Regions from separate parts of the Kitasatospora sp. NPDC058063 genome, predicted to be linked through region 3. Evidence: riboswitches for the same ligand, from Rfam matches in the RefSeq annotation. Region 3 holds a riboswitch; each other region holds the start of a gene.
The links. Region 3 has a riboswitch for cobalamin ahead of ACFVUY_RS22755 (prenyltransferase/squalene oxidase repeat-containing protein). Riboswitches for the same ligand answer to the same signal wherever they lie in the genome.
Positions count from the first base shown of each region.

Region 1: linked by a shared signal. The riboswitch ahead of ACFVUY_RS14400 (FecCD family ABC transporter permease) and the one ahead of ACFVUY_RS22755 (prenyltransferase/squalene oxidase repeat-containing protein) in region 3 are both predicted to bind cobalamin.
Region 2: linked by a shared signal. The riboswitch ahead of ACFVUY_RS20540 (HoxN/HupN/NixA family nickel/cobalt transporter) and the one ahead of ACFVUY_RS22755 (prenyltransferase/squalene oxidase repeat-containing protein) in region 3 are both predicted to bind cobalamin.

Region 1 is NZ_JBHVSD010000007.1:180,880-183,130, reverse strand. Features, by position in the region: gene sodX (nickel-type superoxide dismutase maturation protease) at 1-156, opposite strand, end outside; gene sodN (superoxide dismutase, Ni) at 430-825, shown strand; cobalamin riboswitch at 915-1,065, shown strand; gene ACFVUY_RS14400 (FecCD family ABC transporter permease) at 1,173-2,237, shown strand.
Region 2 is NZ_JBHVSD010000011.1:66,869-69,119, reverse strand. Features, by position in the region: gene ACFVUY_RS20540 (HoxN/HupN/NixA family nickel/cobalt transporter) at 372-1,487, opposite strand; cobalamin riboswitch at 1,518-1,731, opposite strand; gene ACFVUY_RS20535 (metalloregulator ArsR/SmtB family transcription factor) at 1,814-2,197, shown strand.
Region 3 is NZ_JBHVSD010000012.1:240,696-242,946, forward strand. Features, by position in the region: gene mmsB (3-hydroxyisobutyrate dehydrogenase) at 1-744, shown strand, start outside; partial or broken gene ACFVUY_RS22750 (enoyl-CoA hydratase-related protein) at 756-1,148, shown strand; cobalamin riboswitch at 1,167-1,307, shown strand; gene ACFVUY_RS22755 (prenyltransferase/squalene oxidase repeat-containing protein) at 1,404-2,251, shown strand, end outside.

The DNA.
Region 1 (2,251 bases), on a different contig from region 3:
GAGCAGCCACCAGCCCGTGGCCCGGCGCTCGGCGGCCCGCTTCACCACGAGCAGGTCCTGCTGGAAGGGGTGCCGGAAGACCACCACCGCGCCCGGCCGGATCGGCGCGCCGTAGCGGACCAGCAGCTGGTCGCCCTCGCGCAGGGTCGGGACCATCGACGGCCCCGCCACGTCGATCAGTCCGAACGGCAGCGCGCCGCCCCGGTCCGGCCCCCCGGCCCCGGCGCCCTGCGGTCGCGTGCTCCGCGCCACGACTCCTCCTCCTGCTCCGCCCGCCCCCAGTCTGCCGTACGGACCGTCACCGGTCCGATGTCCGGATTACCCCGGTTCCTGGTCCGTCTTTTGCCCTAGGCCCGCCGCCCGATCGCGAAACGGCGAGGCCGGAAGGGTAATCTCGGGCGCGGGAAGACGATCTAAGGAAGGACTCCCATGTTCTCTCGTCTGTTTGCACCTCGCGCCACCGCCCACGCCCACTGCGACCTGCCCTGCGGCGTGTACGACCCGGCTCAGGCCAAGCTGGAGGCCGAGTCGGTCAAGGCCACCCAGGAGAAGTACCAGGCCAACGAGGACCCGCACTTCCGCGCCCGCGCCATCATCATCAAGGAGCAGCGCGCCGAGGCCGTCAAGCACCACATCTCGGTGCTGTGGAGCGACTACTTCAAGGCCCCGCACTTCGAGAAGTACCCGCAGCTGCACCAGCTGATCAACGACACCCTGAAGGCCGCCTCGGCCGCCAAGGCGTCCACCGACCCGGCCACCGGCCAGGCCCTGCTGGACCTGATCGCCGAGGTCGACAAGATCTTCTGGGAGACCAAGCAGGCCTGAGCCTGACGCGTCGCCACCCGACCGCCCCCGTCCGCACCGCCGGACGGGGGCGGTCGCGCGTTCCCGGTCCCACCCAGGGCCGGTAAGGGTTGCCTGCCCTGAGTGGCTGTTATGCTGCCAGGGCGTCCGAGGGGGAAGTCCGGTGTGAATCCGGCGCTGACCCGCAACGGTGAGCACGGCCCGTACCAGCCCGTACGGCCCGCGCCAGCCCGATCGCCCCCGGCCGCTGAACTCCCGACAACTCGCCGCGGACTGCGAGGGGAACGGCGCCGCGGCACGCCTTCGGCCGGCGCCCGCCCCGGCGCACCCGCGGCCCGAGGCAAGGCGCACCCGTGGACCGTGCAGTCGTGGACCGTGCAGTCGGCCCGCCCACCCGTCGAATACCCGTCGTCCCGCTCGCCGCCGGCCTCGTCGCCGCCCTGCTGCTGTCGCTGCTCTGCGGGGTCGCCCTCGGCTCCTCCGGACTCGGCCTGCCCCGGGTGCTGCGGCTGCTGGGCGCCGGGCTGACGGGCGGACGGCTGGACGCGGGCGAGGCGGCCGCGTACGCGATCGTCTGGGAGATCCGGCTGCCGCGCACCGTGCTGGCCGCCGTCGTCGGCGCCGGACTCGCCGCCTGCGGGGTCGCCGTCCAGGCCCTGGTGCGCAACGCGCTGGCCGACCCCTTCGTGCTCGGCATCTCCTCCGGCGCGGCCGTCGGCGCCAACGCCGTCCTGCTCTTCGGCGCCTTCGCCTCGCTCGGGGTGTGGGCGATCTCCGCCTCCGCCTTCGGCTCCGCGCTGGCCGCCATGACGCTCGTCTACCTCGCCGCCCGCACCGCGTACGGACTCACCCCGCTGCGCCTGGTGCTCACCGGCACCGCCCTGTCCTACGGCTTCTCCGCCGCCACCACCCTGATGGTCTTCGCCGCCGACCGCGGCGAGGCCGCCCGGGGCGCCATGATGTGGCTGCTCGGCAGCCTCGGCGGCGCCACCTGGGGCAAGGTGCCGATCGCCGCCGTCACGGTGGTGGCCGGGCTCGCGTACCTGGCCTGCGCCGCCGGGCGGCTGGACGCGCTCGCCATGGGCGACGAGACCTCCGCCTCGCTCGGCGTGGACCCGGACCGGCTGCGCCGCGAGCTGTTCGTGGTGACGGCCGCCGTCACCGGCACCGTGGTCGCGGTCAGCGGGGCGATCGGCTTCGTCGGACTGCTGATGCCGCACCTGGCGCGGATGCTGGTCGGCGCCGGGCACCGCCGGGTGCTGGTGATCGCGCCGCTCGCCGGGGCACTGCTGCTGGTCTGGGTGGACATCGCCTCGCGCACCCTGCTGGCACCCGCCGAACTGCCCGTCGGTGTGTTCACCGCGGTGCTCGGCGTGCCCGCCTTCCTGCTGATGATGCGCCGCCGCGGCCAGGCCCTCGGAGGAACCCGGTGACCGACGTGACCACG
Region 2 (2,251 bases), on a different contig from region 3:
GGCCCGAAGCGCCCGCCGAGCACCCCCGGCAGAACCCCCAATACCCCTTGCACGCCCCCCTGCGCGACCGCGGCACCGTCCCCTCGGACCCACGCCCCGCCGCCCGCCGCCCGCCGCCCACGCAGCGTGCCGCCGAGGGGCCCCGCACCCCCCGGCGGCCCCTCGGACCCGACCGACCGCTACGCTCCGTCACGAATCTGTCACTGCCGGTCCTGTGCGAGTGCGACCCGGTCGCCGGCCGGCACGTCGACTTCCGCGAGGAGCGCCGACCCGGGGCGCACCCGGCCCCCGGAACGCGAACGGCGCCTCCCCACCGCGGGGAGGCGCCGTTCCGGCGTGCGCGGGCAGGCCGCTGCTCGCGGCCGGGCGGCTCAGGAGCCCTCGGGTGTCCAGCGCTTCTCGACCCCGGCGAGCTTCCAGTACCCGATCGCGATCGCCCAGACGACCACGAACAGCCCGGCGATGGCGTAGCCGACGTTGTCCAGCGAGATGTCGGCGATGAAGCCGGTGACCGGGTCGGTCAGATCGAGCTTCTCGTGCAGCACCCCGACCAGCTCGATGGTGCCGATGACGAAGGCCACCGCGATCGACAGACCGGTGATGGTCAGGTTGTAGTACACCTTCCGCACCGGGTTGGCGAAGGCCCACTGGTACGCGAAGTTCATGAACGTCCCGTCCAGGGTGTCGAACAGGCTCATCCCGGCCGCGAACAGCAGCGGCAGGCAGACGATCGCGTACCAGGGCAGCCCGGAGGCGGCGCCCGAGCCGGCCATCACCATCAGGGTGACCTCGGTCGCGGTGTCGAAGCCCAGCCCCAGCACCATGCCCACCGGGAACATCTGCCCGGGCCGGGTGATCGAACGGGTCGCCCGGTTCAGCACCCGGGCCATGAAGCCGCGCGAGTCGAGGTGCGCCTCCAGCTCCTTCTCGTCGAACTTTCCGGCCCGCATCGAGCGGAACACCCTGAGGATGCCGAGCAGCGCCGCCAGGTTGAGCGCGCCGATCAGGTAGAGGAACACGCCGGAGGTGGTCGTCCCGATCACGCCGAGCCACTTGTGGGTGGTCGACTCGTCGTCCATCAGGGTGTTCGCCAGCTGCGCGCCGCCCGCCACCAGGGCGGCCATCACCACCACCATCGAGGAGTGCCCGAGGGCGAACCAGAAGCCCACCGAGACCGGGCGCTTGCCGTCCGCCATCAGCTTGCGGGTGGTGTTGTCGATCACCGCGATGTGGTCGGCGTCGAAGGCGTGCCGCATCCCGAGGGTGTACGCGGTGATACCCAGGCCCACCCCGAAGACCTGGGTACCGACCGCGTACTTCTCGGGTGCGACCAGGAAGATCAGCGTGCCGAAGGCCACCACGTGCATGGCCACGATCACCGCCATCAGCCCGGCGGTACGGACGGTGTCCTCGCGCCGCCACTGGAAGCTGGGCAGCGCGGAGGGGGCCGGTTCGGCCCCGGCGGCAACGGTTTCGGGCAGGGTCATCTGCGGATCACGCTCCAGCACCTCGTGGAAAACCTCGTGAGATGCCGTGGCCGGTCTCCTGGCTGACGGGACGCCCGTACCCGCCTTCCCAAGCGCGCGAGGCGCCCAGTGGCTCCATGGGTACGGACGACGTTCCTCCGCGGACGGAGGAACGACCCGATCACAGTGGCGAGGGCCGCTCCGGGCTGGGACCCCTGAGGGTCCGTCACCGGTCTTCCCGAGCACCACGGCGGGGAACACCGTAGGGGCCACGCCCCGACCCGTGCAAGGTTGCGCACCTGCGCAGGTGTCCAGGATCACAGACCGCCGCCTGCGAGAATGTCCGCATGCATCTCGTACCGGCCGACCGCGCGGGCCACCGCACCATCGACGGGCACCGGGTCTGCGAGGCCATCGCCGCGATCGGCGACCCGGCCCACGTCCGGTCCTGGGCCGAGCGGTTCTCCCTGCTCGCCGACCCCGGCCGGCTCGCCCTGCTGCTCGCCCTCCACCGGGCCGGGCCGCTCGCCGTCACCGACCTCGCGGTCGCCACCGGCATGCGCGACCCCGCCGTCTCCCAGGCCCTGCGGCTGCTCCGCACGGCCGGCGTGGTCACCGGCGACCGGGACGGACGCGTGGTGCGCTACCAGCTCGTGGACGAGGCCATGCGCCCCCTCCTCGACGAGTGCGCCGCCGGCGAACACCACGAGCCCACCGCGGCCACGGGCTGACCCACCGGCCCGGCCCCGGAACCGCGCCGCGGCCGGAGCGGATGAGTACGATCA
Region 3 (2,251 bases):
GCGGCCTCCGCCGCCGCGGCGGCCCGACAGGCCGACGTCGTCATCAGCATGCTGCCGGCCGGCCGCCACGTCCTGGCCGCCTACGCGGAGCTGCTGCCGTCAGCCCGTCCGGGCACCCTCTTCGTGGACTGCTCCACGATCGACGTCGCCGACGCCAGGGAGGCGCACGACCTGGCCGTACGTGCCGGGCAGCGCGCGGTGGACGCGCCGGTCTCCGGTGGGGTGGTCGGCGCGACGGCTGCGAGCCTGACCTTCATGGTCGGCGCCGAAGAGGCCGAATTCGCCGCGGTCAAGCCCGTGTTGGCGGTCATGGGGCGCAAGGTGGTGCACTGCGGCGCGGCCGGTGCCGGCCAGGCGGCGAAGGTCTGCAACAACATGATCCTCGGCATCTCGATGATCGCGGTCAGCGAGGCCTTCGTGCTCGGCGAGAGCCTCGGGCTCAGCCACCAGGCGTTGTTCGACGTGGCCTCCACCGCCTCCGGGCAGTGCTGGGCGCTCACCAGCAACTGTCCCGTCCCCGGGCCGGTGCCGGCCAGCCCGGCCAACCGCGACTACGCCGCCGGGTTCGCCGCCGCCCTGATGGCCAAGGACCTCGGACTGGCCGCCGGCGCGGCCGAAGCCGCGGGCCTGCCCACGGAACTCGGGCGCAAGGCAGCGCAGTTGTACGCGGACTTCGCGTCGTCCGAAGGCTCGGGCCTGGACTTCTCGGCGATCATCACCACCCTCGGGAAGGACACCGCATGACGTAGGAGACGATCCTGGTCGAACGCAAGGGCCGGGTCGGGCTGATCACGCTCGACCGCCCGAAGGCGCTCGACGCGCTGAACACCCAGCTGATGAACGAGGTGGTCGCGGCCGCGGCCACCTTCGACCGCGCCCCGGAGATCGGCTGTCTGGTGGTCACCGGTTCGGAGAAGGCCTTCGCGGCCGGCGCGGACATCAAGGAGATGCAGTCCCTCGAGTTCGTCGACGCCTACCTCGGCGACTGGTTCGCCGCCTGGGACCGCTTCGCCGCCCTGCGCAAGCCCGTGGTGGCGGCCGTCGCGGGCTACGCGCTGGGCGGCGGTTGCGAGTTGGCGATGATGTGCGACGTCCTGGTGGCGGCGGACACCGCGGCGCGCGTGGCATCCGGGTCCGGGCCCGGGATCCCTTGACCCGCTGTTCGGGCATCGCCATGATGGGCCGTCATGTTGTGACTCCGCCGCTGGGGGAAGTCCGGTTCGAATCCGGCGCTGACCCGCAACGGTAGGCCGCCGACCCCGCGTCGGCGGCGAGCCCGAGTACCCGTCGGCGGAGGTGTGTCACCCCTCCTCCCGTCGTGGTCTGCGGGCCGGAGCCCGCTGGCCCCTCGGCGCTCGCCGACGCCTTCCGGGCCCCTGCGCCCAGGCCCGGAAAGGCATCCCATGCCCGCTGTTCGCCGCTCCCTCGGTCTGCTCGCGATACCCGCCCTCACGCTCGCCACCGCACTCCCGGCGGCCACCGCCGCCCACGCTGCTCCCGCCACCTCGACGTCGTCGCCGACGGTCCGTCCCGACGCCGCCGCGGGTGGCTGGCTGGCCCGCCAGCTCGTCGACGGCGACCACTTCGAGTCCGTCTTCAACGGGACCGCCTACCCCGACCAGGGCCTGACCATCGATGCCGTGCTGGCCTTCGCCGCGTCGCACAGCTCCGACGAGGCCGCCGCGAAGGCCACCGCCTGGCTGGCGAAGCCCGAGATCATCGGCGGCTACCTCGGCGACGGCACCACCGAGGCCTACGCGGGCGCGACCGCCAAGCTGCTGCTCGCCGTCGAGGTGCGCGGCGGGAACCCGACGGCCTTCGGCGGAGTCGACCTGCCGGCCCGGCTGCGCTCGCTGCAGACCGCCGAAGGCCGCTTCTCCGACCGCTCGCAGTGGGGCGACTACAGCAACGCCTTCGGCCAGTCGCTGGCCCTGATCGCCCTGCACCGCACGCCCGGTGACGCCCCGGCGGCGGCCGTGGACTACCTCGCCAACAGCCAGTGCGCGGACGGGGGCTTCCCCGTCTCCTTCGGCCAGGCCGCCTGCACCAGCGACCCGGACGCCACCGCCCTGGCCGCCCAGGCCCTCGCCGCCACCGGCCGCACCGCCAAGGCGAACGCGGGCCTCGGCTGGCTCACCGCCCACCAGAACGCCGACGGCGGGTTCGCGGCCGCCGGGTCGACCACCTCCAACGCCAACAGCACGGGCCTGGCCACCCAGGCGCTGCTCTCCGGTGGACGCCTCGGCTCCGG